2 regions of the Bacillus sp. 0209A genome follow, and region 1 is predicted to be linked to the other one. Evidence: riboswitches for the same ligand, from Rfam matches in the RefSeq annotation. Region 1 holds a riboswitch; the other holds the start of a gene.

Region 1 (8,166 bases):
TACTGACCTCCGCACCGTTATCCAAGAGATCGTGAAAAAAACAGCGGACGGCGTTGATCTCTCCGAAGCCAAAATTATCGTTGCGGGCGGCCGCGGAGTCAAAAGCAAGGAAGGATTTCAGCCGCTGCAGGAGCTTGCCGAGGTGCTGGGAGCCGCAGTCGGAGCCTCTCGCGGGGCGTGCGACGCTGACTATTGCGATTACGCTCTCCAGATCGGACAGACCGGGAAAGTCGTCACCCCGGATTTGTACATCGCCTGCGGCATTTCCGGCGCCATCCAGCATTTAGCCGGCATGTCAAACAGCAAGGTCATTGTCGCCATCAATAAAGATCCTGAAGCCGATATTTTTAAAATAGCGGATTATGGCATCATAGGCGATTTATTTGAAGTGGTTCCATTATTAACTGAGGAATTCAAACAATTAAATATTCACTCGTAAAGGAAACCCCGGACTGCTGAAGTTCGGGGTTTTTTATATGTTTAAATACATACGTACAAATAAATATATAACGAAAAATATCGTTGACATGTACGAACATATATAATATGGTTACTTTAAAAGCGCTTACATTCATGCTGACTCCTCAGACAAAAGACAGATCACATATTTGACTGTGGTGCTTTTCATATTCGTATGAAAGGAATGATCAGGCATGTCTAAACATCAAGCAGTGATCCAGACAGATATTGTAAAAGGAACCATTAACAAAAATATATACGGTCATTTTGCGGAGCATTTAGGAAGAGGGATTTATGAGGGGATTTGGGTCGGATCGGACTCAAGCATTCCCAATATAAACGGAATACGAAAGGATGTGCTGGAAGCGCTCAAGCAGCTTCACATTCCCGTCCTCAGATGGCCGGGCGGGTGTTTTGCGGACGAATACCATTGGGCAAACGGTGTCGGTGACCGAAAGACGATGCTTAACACGCACTGGGGCGGAACAGTTGAATCAAATGAATTCGGAACGCATGAATTTATGATGCTTTGCGAGCTGCTTGAATGCGAGCCTTATATTTGCGGAAATGTCGGAAGCGGAACCGTTCAGGAAATGGCGGAATGGATCGAGTATATGACGTTTGATGCAGGCACGCCGATGTCAGACTGGAGAATACAAAATGGAAGAGAGGAGCCCTGGAAGCTGAAATATTTCGGTGTGGGCAATGAAAACTGGGGTTGCGGCGGAAACATGCACCCTGAATACTATGCTGATCTGTACCGACGTTTTCAAACCTATGTCCGCAATTACAGCGGCAATGAAATCTATAAAATTGCAGGCGGTGCAAATGTAGATGACTTTAATTGGACGGACGTGCTCATGAAAAAAGCCGCCGGCCTGATGGACGGATTGAGCCTTCATTATTACACGATTCCGGGTGATTTCTGGAAGGGCAAAGGATCAGCGACAGAATTCACGGAGGATGAATGGTTCATTACGATGAAAAAAGCCAAATACATCGATGAATTGATTCAAAAACACGGTACGATTATGGACCGGTACGACCCGGAGCAGCGGGTCGGGCTGATTATTGACGAATGGGGCACGTGGTTTGATCCTGAGCCAGGCACGAACCCTGGATTCCTTTATCAGCAAAACACCATTCGTGATGCACTGGTCGCGGCTTCTCATTTCCACATTTTCCATCAGCATTGCCGCAGGGTGCAAATGACCAACATCGCCCAAACGGTAAACGTTCTTCAAGCGATGATTTTGACTGAGGGAGAGCGGATGCTTTTGACACCGACGTACCATGTATTTGATATGTTTAAGGTACACCAGGATGCTTCTCTTTTAGACACTGAAACAACCTCCGCTGCCTATGAATGGAAGGGGGAAACGCTGCCGCAAATCAGTATTTCAGCATCGAAACATGCGGAAGGTGATATCAATATCACGATTTGCAACATCGACCATCAAAACAAAGCGGAGGCCGAAATTGAGCTGAGAGGTCTTAACAAGACTGCGGACCATTCCGGATTCATTCTCACGGCAGAAAAAATGAATGCGCATAACACGTTTGACGATCCTCATCACGTCAAACCGGAATCTTTCAGCCGATATACCCTCAACAAAAACAAACTGAAAGTAAAACTGCCGCCCATGTCGGTCGTCTTACTCACGCTGCGTGCGGATTCTTAATCGCGCGAGAGCGCCGGAGCTTCATGCCGGCGCTCTTTTTCAGGTTTTAAAACAGCTCCGGGAGGGCATGGTAAAGTACATGACAGTGAAGAGGAGATGTTAGCTTATGCTTCGTACAATTCTAATGATCATCGGGGCTATTGTAGTGATCGGGGCAATTATCAGATTCGTGTTTTAATAAAAGTGACATATCCCATTCAATCCAGATAAAAATGAGTAAACCGATTGTGATCAGGAAAAAATAATTTGTAAGCATTAAAATAGCGTGAACGAATGGGAGATGCTATACTAAAAATCATCATTCACAATTGGAGGAATTCAATAATGGCTATCGTAAAAGCAACTGATCAATCTTTCCCAGCTGAAACAAGCGAAGGCGTCGTACTGGCTGACTTCTGGGCTCCTTGGTGCGGACCTTGTAAAATGATTGCGCCTGTTCTTGAAGAACTGGATCAAGAAATGGGAGACAAACTGAAAATCGTAAAAATCGATGTGGATGAAAACCAAGAAACAGCCGGAAAATACGGCGTTATGAGCATCCCGACACTTCTTGTGTTAAAAGACGGAGAAGTTGTTGAAACTTCTGTCGGCTTCAAACCGAAAGAAGCACTTCAAGAGCTTGTAAACAAACATCTTTAATTTACGGCTGCTTACATGCCAGAGCGATTCCGATTGAGGGATCGCTTTTTTTATTCGCCAATTGTGAACCATAGAGAAAAACAAACGTTCGTGTTAAACTGGAAACAAAGGACTAAATATAAGGAAGGGTAACATATGAACAAACAACTGAAAGAAAAACTCGCCCTCCTTCCTGATCAGCCCGGATGTTATCTGATGAAGGACCGACAGCAGACTGTGATCTACGTAGGAAAAGCGAAAGTGCTGAAAAACAGAGTGCGCTCCTACTTCACCGGTTCTCACGATGCGAAAACACAAAGGCTTGTGACGGAAATCGAGGATTTTGAATATATCGTGACGTCCTCTAATCTCGAAGCGCTTATTTTAGAAATGAATTTGATCAAAAAGCATGATCCGAAATACAATGTCATGCTGAAAGACGATAAAACCTACCCTTTTATAAAACTCACCCACGAACGCCATCCAAGGCTGGTTGTCACCCGCAATGTCAAAAAAGACAAAGGGCGCTATTTTGGGCCGTACCCGAATGTGCAAGCAGCAAGGGAAACAAAAAAACTGCTCGACCGTCTGTATCCTCTCAGAAAATGCTCCAAACTGCCGGACAGAGTGTGCCTTTACTATCATCTGGGCCAATGTCTCGCTCCTTGCGTAAAGGATATTTCCGAAGAGACGAACAGAGAGCTGGTTGAGAGCATTACCCGATTCTTAAAGGGCGGCTATAATGATGTCAAAAAAGAGCTTGAAGAGAAAATGCATGAGGCTGCGGAGAATCTTGAGTTTGAAAGGGCAAAAGAGCTTCGCGACCAAATGGCCCATATTGACTCAACGATGGAAAAACAAAAAATGACGATGAACGATTTAGTCGACCGTGACGTATTCGCTTACGCATACGATAAGGGCTGGATGTGCGTACAGGTCTTTTTCATCCGGCAAGGAAAGCTCATTGAACGCGATGTCAGCATGTTCCCGCTCTATCAGGAAGCTGATGAAGAGTTCCTTACGTTCATCGGGCAGTTCTATTCAAAAAACAACCATTTCCTTCCAAAGGAAATTTTAGTTCCGGACAGCGTAGATCAATCCATAATTGAGCAGCTGCTGGAAACAAACGTCCACCAGCCGAAAAAAGGCCCGAAAAAAGAACTGCTCATGCTGGCCCATAAAAATGCGAAAATCGCGCTGAAAGAAAAATTCTCCTTAATCGAACGGGATGAGGAGCGCTCATTCGGGGCTGTGCAGAAGCTCGGTGAAGCCTTGAATATTTATACGCCTCACAGAATCGAAGCGTTTGATAACTCAAACATACAGGGGACAAACCCGGTTTCCGCGATGATCGTGTTTATCGACGGCAAACCGAACAAAAGGGAATACCGCAAATATAAAATCAAAACCGTTACAGGCCCGGATGATTACGGCTCAATGAGAGAGGTCGTCAGAAGGCGCTATTCAAGAGTGCTTCGTGAAAACCTGCCGCTGCCTGATCTGATCATCATTGACGGAGGAAAAGGGCAGATCAACGCTGCAAGGGATGTCATTGAAAATGAACTCGGTCTGGATATTCCCATTGCCGGTTTAGCGAAAGACGAAAAACACAGAACCTCAAATTTACTCATCGGGGATCCGCTGGAGGCGGTGTATCTGGAACGAAACAGCCAGGAATTTTATCTTCTGCAGCGCATCCAGGACGAGGTGCACCGGTTCGCGATCAGCTTTCACAGGCAAATCCGCGGTAAAAGCGCGTTTCAATCCGTATTGGACGACATTCCGGGTATCGGAGAGAAAAGAAAGAAAATGCTGTTAAAGCATTTCGGTTCTGTTAAAAAAATGAAGGAAGCAAGCCTTGAGGACCTCAAAAAAGCGGGTGTTCCCGCAGCGGCGGCTCAGCTCCTTTACGACAAATTGCAAAAATAATGTTGTCCTTTTAAAAAAGATCTGATAAAATGTGAACTAATTTCATAGTTAGATCGTGTTATATGGTGAAGATAGAGGTGCGAACTTCAAGAGTAAGCCTTTGGAGAAAGATGGATTCCGTGAAAAAGGCTGAAAGGGGAGGTCGCCGAAGCAAATAAAATCCCATCGGTGTTATTTGCTGGCCGTGCATTGAATAAATGTAAGGCTGTCAAGAAATCATTTTCTTGGAGGGCTATCTCGTTGTTCATAATCATTCATGATGATTAATTGATAAGCAATGAGAGCAAATTCCTCTCATTGCTTTTTTTATTGTGGACAAAGCGCTCTTTCTCCTCACCCGCACGAACCAAAATGTAAAGGGTGGTCATTCATGGGTCTAATCGTACAAAAATTCGGAGGTACTTCCGTCGGCTCAGTCGAAAAAATTAATAATGCGGCAAACCGCGTCATCGCGGAAAAACAGAAAGGCCATCAAGTCGTCGTAGTCGTTTCAGCTATGGGGAAATCGACTGACGCATTGGTCAGCCTTGCAAAAGACATCACCGATCAGCCGAGCAAACGCGAAATGGATATGCTGCTGGCGACAGGCGAACAGGTCACGATTTCCCTGCTTTCAATGGCGCTGCAGGAAAAAGGCTATGACGCGGTGTCCTATACTGGCTGGCAGGCGGGAATCCGCACGGAATCCGTACACGGAAACGCCAGAATTACAGATATCGACACTACAGTTTTAGCAAGCCAGCTTGAGCAAGGAAAGGTTGTGATTGTCGCGGGATTCCAAGGCATGACGGAGGATTGTGAAATCACGACATTGGGCCGGGGCGGTTCAGACACAACAGCGGTCGCTTTGGCTGCCGCATTAAAAGCGGATAAATGTGACATATACACCGACGTGCCCGGCGTGTTTACAACCGATCCGCGGTATGTGAAATCAGCGAGAAAGCTTGCCGGAATCTCATACGATGAAATGCTTGAGCTTGCCAATTTAGGCGCCGGCGTTCTTCATCCGAGAGCTGTTGAATTCGCGAAAAATTACCAATTGCCGTTAGAAGTGCGTTCAAGTACAGAAACAGAAGCGGGGACATTAATTGAGGAGGAATCATCCATGGAGCAGAATTTAATTGTCAGAGGCATTGCGTTCGAAGATCAAATCACAAGGGTAACAATCTACGGGCTGACAAGCGGCCTAACCACTTTGTCTACCATTTTTACAACGCTTGCCAAAAGAAATATTAACGTGGATATCATTATCCAAACGCAGGCGGGAGACCATGATGCCGGGATTTCCTTCTCTGTTAAATCTGAAGACGCGGACCAGACTGTTGAGGTGCTTGAAGAGTACAAAGGCGCGCTGGAATTTGAGAAAATCGAGACAGAAAGCAAGCTGGCTAAAGTATCCATTGTCGGATCAGGTATGGTATCAAATCCTGGTGTAGCGGCTGAAATGTTTGCTGTACTGGCGGAAAAAAACATTTTAATCAAGATGGTTAGCACATCTGAAATCAAAGTGTCAACAGTCGTAAGCGAAAATGACATGGTGAAAGCGGTCGAAGCGCTGCACGATGCATTTGAGCTTTCAAAACACCCTTCAGCTGTGTAATCAAAAAAGGCGGGACTATGCAGTCACCGCCTTTTTGATTACACAGGGTCTTTCATATCCCATTTCACAGTCAGAACCACTTTATCGGCTCTCTTTTTCACTTGTTCATATGATTCGGCAATCTGGTCATTCATCAATTGAATTTGTTCAGCGATAAAACCAGCTTCAAGCTGAAAGCATGGTTCTTTCTGATGTTTAAGGCGGTTGGAAATGATCGGCCCTTCAAGTTCAAATTCAAGCTCCTGTTTTTTAGCGCTTGTGTTAGTGAGGGTTCCCCAGCCCGCTTCTTCAAAGAAGGCCGGAAATTCCTCCCATGATTCAAGAGGAAACTTACGGGCGAGATGTTTCCCTGCCCAATACATCATGGAAGAGTAATCTTGGCCAAGCATATCTGGGAGAACGATCTCTCGTATTAGTTCGTAGGCATAGGCGTTCATTTCAATTTCTTTTAGATTGTCAATAGATCCTTCAAATTTAGACTTCATAGCTGTCTCCCCTCTCTCCTTCGTATATTATAGCCCAAAGAGGGGGGAGGATTACAGAATGATCCTGTAATTCTTATGAAAAATTAAGGGAGAAATATATATTGATAAAATAAAATTTTTAAATCAACTAATTAATTCGGAAAATTGTAATTTATGTACGCGTTTTCTTGACGCCCTTTTGAGGGAGGAGTAAAATGAAATTGTCAATAAATCTTAATAAAGTGCTTACAATTGAAAGAAGTGGGGGAAGAGATTTAGCACATTTCGCACTTATCAAACAGGGGGTAAAGTAATGTCTGGGAACAGAGAGTTTTATTTTCGAAGATTGCATTCCTTGCTTGGCGTCATACCGGTCGGCATCTTTCTCATTCAGCATTTAGTCGTCAACCAGTTTGCCGCAAGGGGCGCTGAAGCATTCAATAGTGCTGCTCATTTTATGGATAGTCTGCCTTTCAGGTATGCATTGGAAATTTTTATTATCTTCTTACCATTAATTTATCATGCAGTTTATGGTGTGTACATAGCGTTTACTGCAAAAAATAACGCAGGTCAATACAGCTATATGAGAAATTGGCTCTTCGTCCTGCAGCGTGTAACCGGTATCATCACCCTCATTTTCGTCAGTTGGCATGTGTGGGAAACCCGTATTGCAGCACAAATGGGCGCTGAGGTCAATTTCGACATGATGGCGAATATTTTGAGCTCTCCGGCTATGCTTGGCTTCTACATTGTCGGTGTTTTATCAACAATTTTCCACTTCTCGAACGGTTTATGGTCTTTCGCTGTTACATGGGGCATTACGGTAACGCCTCGTTCTCAAAGAATTTCGACATACGTTACGCTGATTATTTTTGTTGCACTGTCATACGTAGGCTTAAAAGCGATTTTCGCATTTGTATAAGAGTACTAGATTACTAGAGGGAGAGGGGCTATCATGAGTCAATCAAGCATTATCGTAGTCGGCGGGGGTCTTGCCGGCCTCATGGCGACAATTAAAGCAGCGGAATCAGGAATGGCGGTTAAGCTTTTTTCCATCGTTCCTGTCAAACGTTCTCATTCGGTTTGCGCGCAAGGCGGCATAAACGGAGCGGTCAACACAAAAGGGGAAGGCGACTCTCCGTGGGAGCATTTTGATGACACTGTATACGGGGGAGACTTTCTTGCGAACCAGCCGCCGGTCAAAGCGATGTGTGACGCAGCGCCTTCTATCATCCACTTATTAGACCGGATGGGCGTCATGTTTAACCGGACGCCTGAGGGCCTGCTGGATTTCCGCCGATTCGGGGGTACACAGCACCACAGAACAGCTTATGCGGGTGCGACAACGGGACAGCAGCTGCTTTACGCACTGGACGAGCAAGTGCGCAGATACGAAGTTGCGGGTCTGGTTACA
Region 2 (8,166 bases), on a different contig from region 1:
CTGTCGGCTGAAAATGAAAGATGGCGTCCCACACCGTGCGCAAATGAATATCCGCAGCACCGAGAGATATAGATAAAAGCGCGCCAAGGCATAGTAAACACATCCCTGCAATAAGGACAATGACCGCGCCAAATGACCTTGACGTCCATTGGTTTTCTTCTGATATCGTCTGTATATTTTTACTTTGACTCAACAGCCGTACTTCCTTTCCAATAATGATAATGATTATCAATTACTGATCAAGTATATCATTTTTTTGCGCTGTTGTAATAGAGCGTTTTGAACAAAAATGAGCATATAATTGCAAAATTACCGTGTAAACTGGCTCTTGCGATGGTATAATCACATTGATAATGATTCTCTTTATCACCCATTTTTCGGAAAGAAGGTATGAGATATGACCCTTATATATAAGAAACTCGGAGCCGCGTTTTTTGCCGTGTTATTGATTGCAGCATTGGCAGCCTGCGGGAATAACACAGAAAGCAAAGGCTCTTCCTCTGATTCCAAAGACGAAGAAACCGTTACATACAAGGCTGAAAACGGAAATGTGAAAATCCCTAAGCATCCTAAACGGGTGGTTGTCATGGCTGACGGCTACTACGGCTACTTCAAAACACTCGGCATCAACGTCGTCGGTGCGCCTGAGAATGTATTTAAAAACCCTTATTACAAAGGAAAAACCGACGGCGTTACAAGCATCGGAGACGGTACTTCCGTTGAAAAAGTCATTGATTTGAATCCTGACTTGATTATCGTCTGGACAACGCAAGGCGCTGATATTAAAAAGCTTCAAAAAATCGCGCCGACTGTCGCGGTAACATACGATAAGCTTGACAATATCGAGCAGCTGAAAGAATTCGCAAAAATGACAGGAACTGAAGATAAAGCAGAAAAATGGCTGACTGAGTGGGATAAAAAAGTTGCGGCGGCTAAAACAAAAATCAAAAAAGCTGTCGGTGACAAAACAGTCTCCATTATGCAAACGAATGGAAAAGACATCTACGTATTCGGTAAAGATTTCGGAAGAGGCGGAAGCATCATTTACAAAGATCTTGGCTTGCAGGCTACAAAGCTGACAAAGGAAAAAGCCATTGATCAGGGTCCCGGATATACAAGTATTTCATTAGAGAAGCTCCCTGACTTCGCGGGAGATTATATTTTCGCGGGTCCATGGCAAGCAGGCGGCGACGATGGCGGCGTATTTGACAGCTCCATTTGGAAGAACCTAGACGCCGTTAAACACGACCGTGTCTACAAGATTGACCCTATTGGCTTCTATTTCTCTGATCCGATTTCATTAGAAGGCCAGCTGAAGTTTATTACGGAAAGCTTAACAAAATAAACAAAAGAGCCGCCTGCCCGCGGCTCTTTTGCACATCTATAAGGAGCGGCTCATTTTGAACCACATCGGATATTTTCTTGCGCAATTCATATTTAGCTGCATCATCATCGCGATCAGTTTTTTTAACGGGCTCTATATCGGAAAACCTTTTTCTAGTGTGCTTCTTGTATTTATCTTAGTGCTCGTTCTGTTTGGTTTGCTGGAAAGGCTGAAAAAACGCTTTTTGCATATTCGATTATCCGTGAAGGTTTTTCTTTCTATTTCTGCTTTCCTTTCAGCTGTTTTAACGATCGGATTGCTAACACGGCAAATTGTGATTTTATAAAAAAGACACCTGATGGAAACTAATCAGGTGTCTTTTGTTTATGCTTTCCGGAACTTTTTAACAACAAATGGATAAACGATCAAGCCGACAAAGAATAAACCGATGCCGAGAGTAAATGTCGTTAAATCCGCTGTGCCTGTTATGATGACAAACAATGAGTATGCGCACGCTAATATCGCGATTAATCCGTCTTTTACACGGGAACCTCTCAGCTGGTCATACGTTTCACCTTTGATGACAAGCTTCAAGCTGTAAATCGCAGATACCAAATACGGAATTAAATACGCAAGTGTTGCCGCTGTCGTTAAAAACGTAAATGCGTCACTTATTGTCCGGGAAATAACCGAGAAGATGAAGACCTGTGACATGACGTTTGTAATCATTAATGCGATAATCGGACTTCCCTTTTTATTCGTTTTTGCAAAGAATGCCGGAAAATCTCCCGCTTTAGCGGCTTGATATGGAACCTCAGAGCCAAGCAAAATCCAGCCGAGCATCGTTCCGAATAAACAAAGGATAGCCAATAGCGCCATAATCACGCTTCCCGCGTTTCCGACAATCGCATACAGCACATCAACGAACGGCTTTTCAGAGCCGACAAGCTTATCATGCGGCAGAACACCCATCGTAATTAAAGTCACGATAATATAAATGCTCAAAGCAATCAGCAATCCGGTAATTGTCGCGCGTTTCACATCACGCTGAGAGCGCGCACGGCCGGATAGGATAACTGCTGATTCAATTCCGACAAACGCCCACAGTGTAGAAATCGCTGCGTTATGCACCTGGCCGCCAATTCCAATGCTTGTGCCGTTTTCTCCTTGAACCGGAAAATAAAAATGATCGAATAATGCCGTTTGAAACACAAACAATCCGGCAACGATAAAGAAAACAAAACCTAGTACTTTAGAAAGCGTCGTGACAAAGTTCAATTTACTTGCACCGTTAATGCTAGTAACGAGAATCGTGTGCGTGCCCCATAACAAGATCGTACATACTGCAAACGTCAGCAATTGGCCGAGTGTCACCTCTTGCCCGCCGAGCGAAAACATTTCACGTTTATCAACCAAGATCGGGAAAAACGAAGTCAAGTAACCGGCGAGGCTTGTGATAATCGCCACGTTACTGATCCAGCTCGCCACCCAGTAGCCCCACACCATTGTGAAACCGGCAGCGTTCCCTTTCTTCGGATCAGAGAACAGCGCCCTTGCATAACTTTGCGGTCCCGCCTTCAGTTCAGGCTTGCGGATGGACAAATGCCCGAAGACAAGTGCAATCATCAGCACGCCGGCACCTGTCAAAAGCCAAGCGGACGTGGCGCCAAGCGGACTCGCGATTGAAGCAAGCGAGCTTGGCAAGGAGAAAATTCCCGATCCTACCATATTTCCAACGACAAACGCCGTTAATAACCAAAAACCCCATTTTTTCGTCTGTTCCATTCCAGTACCTCCATGATTCTTTGTACGGACCAGACCCCGAGATCATGTAAACGCAAAAAAGCCTGAACAAAAGTCCATGCTTAAAGAAACACACACCCTTGATCTCCGGATAGCCCTCCGCGAAAAAGCACGCGGCAGTCCTGCACTTATTCAGATACAGTCCCAGCATAGAGAAGGATCGGCTTTCTCCACACTTCGGCGCTGATGCCTTTTACACATGTTAAACAGCCCCTGTCAGCCTGGCATGTGCTACTCATCATCCGCGCAACCTCTACCTCACTGAGAAAGAGTGAGGATTTAATAATTCAGTTACTCCCAGAAGGTTATCAAAGAAAGGATGATCTGTCAAAGGGAACAGATGGAAATACGGATAGAGCCAAGCCCTATCCGCATGGGTTATCGATTGTTTTTCTTTTTTTGCACAGCTTCTTGAAGCGGATCATCTTTTAGAGCTGAACCGGCATCTTCAAGAGCTCCCTGGATTACGTTTTTTTCTTTTTCAGAACGTTTTCCTTTATCTTTATTAAAGAAATCCATTCGTATCACCTCTTTTAGAAAATAGGTACACGATTAAGATGCCTTTTTCCTTGAAAAATTATGCGAAAAATTTTTTATCGTCCAAAGTCCTGTTGATCAAACATACATTCTCTTGATATATTTGTAATTCAGACATTTTTGCAAAAGATAAAAGGAGAAGCGAGAAATGACAGGAAAAACACACATCATGGGAGGCATCGCTTCTTGTACGGCAGCGGCTTATTATTATGGATTTGATCCTGTGCTTATGACAGCGTCCGGCGCGGTTGGGGCATTGATTCCCGATATCTGCCACACGCAAAGCAAAATCGGGAGAAGATTTCCTATCCTATCGAAAGTCGTCAGCTCCGTTTTTGGCCATCGGACGTTTACGCACAGCCTGCTGTTTCTGCTCATCATGTTTTTTATCACTGCCACATATATTCCAGATAAAAACATATCAACCGGACTGATGATCGGAATGGCGAGTCACTTGATTCTTGACGCTTGGACGGTGAATGGAATTAAATTATTATTCCCTTCAACGATTCGCGTAAGGCTCCCATTTTATATGAAGACAGGCAGTTTTTCTGAGCAGCTTGTGTTAGCCGGCCTGACAATTGCATCATGTTACTACTTTTATATGCTGTTTCATGGACGCATGTTTTAAACGTGAGTGCTGACACTTGTCTGAACGGGCTATTTTTAGTAGGTTTTACATAAGAAGCATTTCATGCAGATGATCAAGAAAACGTGAGGAGTCATATTAATGAAAGGAACCCTTTTTCACAATCAGCGGTTTTTATGTATTTCGATCGTATTCATGTGGATCAAAACGTATGTAATCTATAAAATCGGGTTTGATTTGCAGATTGATTCTCTGTCGGAGGAGCTGATACTGCTGATCAATCCGCTCAGCTTTATCCTTCCTTTATTCGGGATTGGCCTGTTTCTAAAAGATAACAAGCAGCGGGTTTTTTTGCTGATTGCCAATTTGGTTCTGACTGTCATCTTGATCTCCAATACGATTTTTTACGGCTTTTATATCGATTTTATTACCATTCCGGTTTTGTTTCAGGCCAGTAACATGAGCGATATGGGCAGCAGTGTAAAAGAACTGTTCAACCCTCTGTTTATCGCCCTGTTTGCGGATTTGGTTTGTCTGCTGCTGATTGCCCGTAAAGAGAAGAACCCGCAGACAAAAGCCGCCCCCCGCACGATTAAACGGTACTATGCAGCTTCCTGCGGCATGATTCTATGTACTCTGGCACTTGCAGAAGTACAGCAGCCGAAGCTTTTGGCACATTCCTTTGACCGGGAAATGCTCGTCAAAAGCATCGGTCTGTTTCAGTTCCATATATACGATACGATTTCTCAGACTGTGAATATAAGCGCGAAGGCATTTGCCGATGAAGACAGCATGACTGCGATTAAAAACTATACAGAGGCTGATTACAGCAAGCCTGATCAAAGCAAGTTCGGGCTGGCAAAGGGGCGCAACGTCATCTTTGTAACGCTTGAATCGACCCAAAGCTTTGTTCTGAATGAAAAGGTAAATGGAAAAGAAATCACCCCGTTTATGAATGATTTCATCCAAAAAAGCTATTCTTTCGATCATTTCTATCAGCAAACAGAACAAGGCAAAACATCTGACTCAGAATTCATCGTCGCCAACTCACTGTATCCCTCCCTTAGCGGGGCCGTCTTTTTTACGAAAAGCGATCATCAATTTCATACGATGTACAAATCGCTGAAACAATATGATTATTATTCAGCCGTCTTTCACGCCAACCATAAAACATTTTGGAACCGAGATGTGATGTACGATACATTTGGGATTGACCGCTTTTTTGATGTTGATGATTTCCACGTCACTCCCGGGACATCGACAAGCTGGGGCCTAAAGGATAAGGAATTTTTAGAGCAGTCCGCCGGCAAGCTCAATAGCCTGCCGCAGCCGTTTTACAGCAGTTTCATCACGTTAACGAACCATTTTCCGTTTGAAATTGATGAAAAGGATCAGCTGATTGATGAATACGATTCAAGCAGCGACCTGTTAAACCGCTATGTGACTACGGTGCGCTATGAAGATGAGGCATTGAAGCGTTTTATCAAAAAGCTGAAGGACGAAGGCTTATACGAAAATTCGATGATTGTATTCATGGGAGATCATTATGGCATTTCTGAAGCCCATAACGAGGCGATGGCCGAGTTTTTAGGAAAAGATGAAATCACGCCGTATGACAACGTTCAGCTCCAGCGAGTGCCGTTTATCATACATATTCCGGGAATCACAGATCAAAAGCCGGAAATCATCCCTGATGCCGGAGGGCAGGTCGACGTCAAGCCGACACTGATGCATCTGCTCGGCATTGAGACAAAAGGCGATATCCAATTTGGCAATGATTTGCTGTCAAACGACCGCACTCCATTCACCGTGCTGCGAAACGGCAGTTTTATTACGAACGACTATGTATACACGAAAAACACGTGCTACAGCCAAAAAACAGGGGACGTGCTGGAAGATCAGGATGCGTGCCTCCCATATAAAGAAAAAGCAACCGAAGAGCTGTCTCTCTCTGATAAAATTTTAAACGGAGACCTGCTCAGGTTTACTCAATAAAAAAATCCCTCTTTGAGGGATTTTTTACGTTTCCAACATCACTTTGCCGGTGAGTTTTGTTTGATAGCCGTTCAAATGAGACAGATTCGCCTTGTATTCCTCAGCATTCAAGATGTCTTTCACGGCTTTCAGCAGCTGCTCATGTTTTTTCAAAACGACGATATCATATTGTTCGTCGATGAGCGGGATAAAATCAACACTGCCCATATGTGCCGCGTGCTGCGCCCCGATTCCCGCGTCAGCCTGTCCGCTTGAGACTTGTGAAGCGACAGCGTAATGATCGGTCACGATATCGCCGTATCCTTTTACATCAGCCGGTTTCACACCGAGCAAGCCAAGCTGTTCATCAAGCAGCACTCTTGCGCCAGAACCCTTTTCTCTGTTGATGATCCGGATATCTGCCCTTCTTAAGTCATCCCAGCCTTGAATGTTTTTCGGATTCCCTTTTTGAACATACAGTCCGGCTTTGCGGAGAACGACATTGATCAGACAAAACGGTTCACCTGACAAAATCCGTTTTACATAAGGCGCATTATACTGGCTGGTTTCCGCATCATACAAATGCAGGCTGACAATGTCACACTTGCCTTGATACATATCAATCAGGCTGTTTAAGCTTCCTTTGTATTTACGGAGCGGCGTCTCCTGAATCACATTCTCCAAATGCTTGCTGAGCAGATCCATCGAAATGTCCTGTCCGCTGATCATGACATTCTTTCTGCAGTCCGGCTCAGCCTCCTGCATCTGATTCGGCTCTTCGGCAGCAGAAATGGGCTGCGACATTCTCATATTCATCTTATATTGCTTTAAATCTTCTTCATCCACACGCATCTGCCTTCCGACACGGTAAGCAGGCAGCACGCCTTTTTTAATCAAATCATAAACGGTCAGCTTTGATACCTTCAGCAGACCTGCAACTTCTTCTATCGTATAGGAAGAGGTTTCATTCATCATCATCACTCTCCTATTTTATTATACCTTTTCGTCGAATGTAAAAAAACCCACATAAGCCAAACATAATCAGTTATAATTAGATATAACTAATTATAAGGGGTGCAATCATGTTTAAAAAGTATTCCATGTTAACAGCAGCCTTAACCGCTATTCTGCTTACAGCAGGCTGCTCCGCAAACCAGTCTTCATCGGATAGCGAGAAAAATGTAACGTTAACCATCTCAGCTGCCGCCAGTGCACAGGATGCGCTTGAGGAAATCCAACAAAACTATGAAAAAGAACATCAAAACATTAAAATCCAAGATAACTATGGCTCATCCGGCGCCTTGCAAAAACAGATTTCTCAAGGAGCGGGGGCAGATCTTTTCTTCTCAGCTGCTGAGGATAAATTTCAAAAGCTGGTAGATGATGGGGATATCGCCAAAAAAGACAGCACCGATTTAGTCGGCAATGAAATCGTGTTGGCCGTGCCGAAAAACGGCGATTCACCTGTGACAAGCTTCAGCAATCTGGCGGATTCAGAAAAAATCGCCCTCGGAACGCCGGAATCCGTGCCGGCGGGAGCTTACGGGAAAGAATCACTGACAAAGCTTTCTCTATGGGACAATGTGAAGGATAAGATCGTTTACGGAAAAGACGTTCGCCAAGTCCTTTCTTATGTAGAAACAGGCAATGTGGACGCAGGCGTTGTTTATAAAACTGATGCTCTGATCTCGAAAAAGGTCAAAATCATTGACGAGGCAAAAGCAAATACACACAGCCCGATTGTCTATCCATTAGGAATTGTAAACGATACAAAACACCGTAAGGAAGCGAAGGAATTTTACGATTACCTGCAATCTGATGAAGCAATGAAAGTATTTGAAAAATATGGTTTTACTGCCGAGTAGTATAAGCGTTTCAGCGTTTTTTACACCTGTTGTGCTTTCCTTTCAGGTGGCGGCAGTTGCCGGAATTGTTGTCA

What was found. A riboswitch is a leader RNA that binds a small molecule or an ion and turns the genes downstream of it on or off. The one in region 1 is predicted to bind lysine.
Region 2: linked by a shared signal. The riboswitch ahead of V6D44_RS09300 (amino acid permease) and the one ahead of V6D44_RS14935 (aspartate kinase) in region 1 are both predicted to bind lysine.

Annotation. Positions count from the first base shown of each region.
Region 1 is NZ_JBAIZV010000003.1:781,656-789,821, reverse strand. It holds gene etfA (electron transfer flavoprotein subunit alpha) at 1-439, shown strand, start outside; gene abfB (alpha-L-arabinofuranosidase AbfB) at 654-2,141, shown strand; gene trxA (thioredoxin) at 2,466-2,780, shown strand; gene uvrC (excinuclease ABC subunit UvrC) at 2,916-4,688, shown strand; lysine riboswitch at 4,753-4,931, shown strand; gene V6D44_RS14935 (aspartate kinase) at 5,059-6,288, shown strand; gene V6D44_RS14930 (YslB family protein) at 6,327-6,773, opposite strand; gene sdhC (succinate dehydrogenase cytochrome B558) at 7,066-7,674, shown strand; gene sdhA (succinate dehydrogenase flavoprotein subunit) at 7,708-8,166, shown strand, end outside.
Region 2 is NZ_JBAIZV010000002.1:813,394-821,559, reverse strand. It holds gene V6D44_RS09315 (FecCD family ABC transporter permease) at 1-193, opposite strand, end outside; gene V6D44_RS09310 (iron-hydroxamate ABC transporter substrate-binding protein) at 398-1,345, shown strand; gene V6D44_RS09305 (hypothetical protein) at 1,401-1,670, shown strand; gene V6D44_RS09300 (amino acid permease) at 1,709-3,109, opposite strand; lysine riboswitch at 3,212-3,391, opposite strand; gene sspJ (small acid-soluble spore protein SspJ) at 3,506-3,646, opposite strand; gene V6D44_RS09290 (metal-dependent hydrolase) at 3,813-4,295, shown strand; gene V6D44_RS09285 (LTA synthase family protein) at 4,395-6,248, shown strand; gene V6D44_RS09280 (substrate-binding domain-containing protein) at 6,273-7,199, opposite strand; gene modA (molybdate ABC transporter substrate-binding protein) at 7,310-8,092, shown strand; gene modB (molybdate ABC transporter permease subunit) at 8,064-8,166, shown strand, end outside.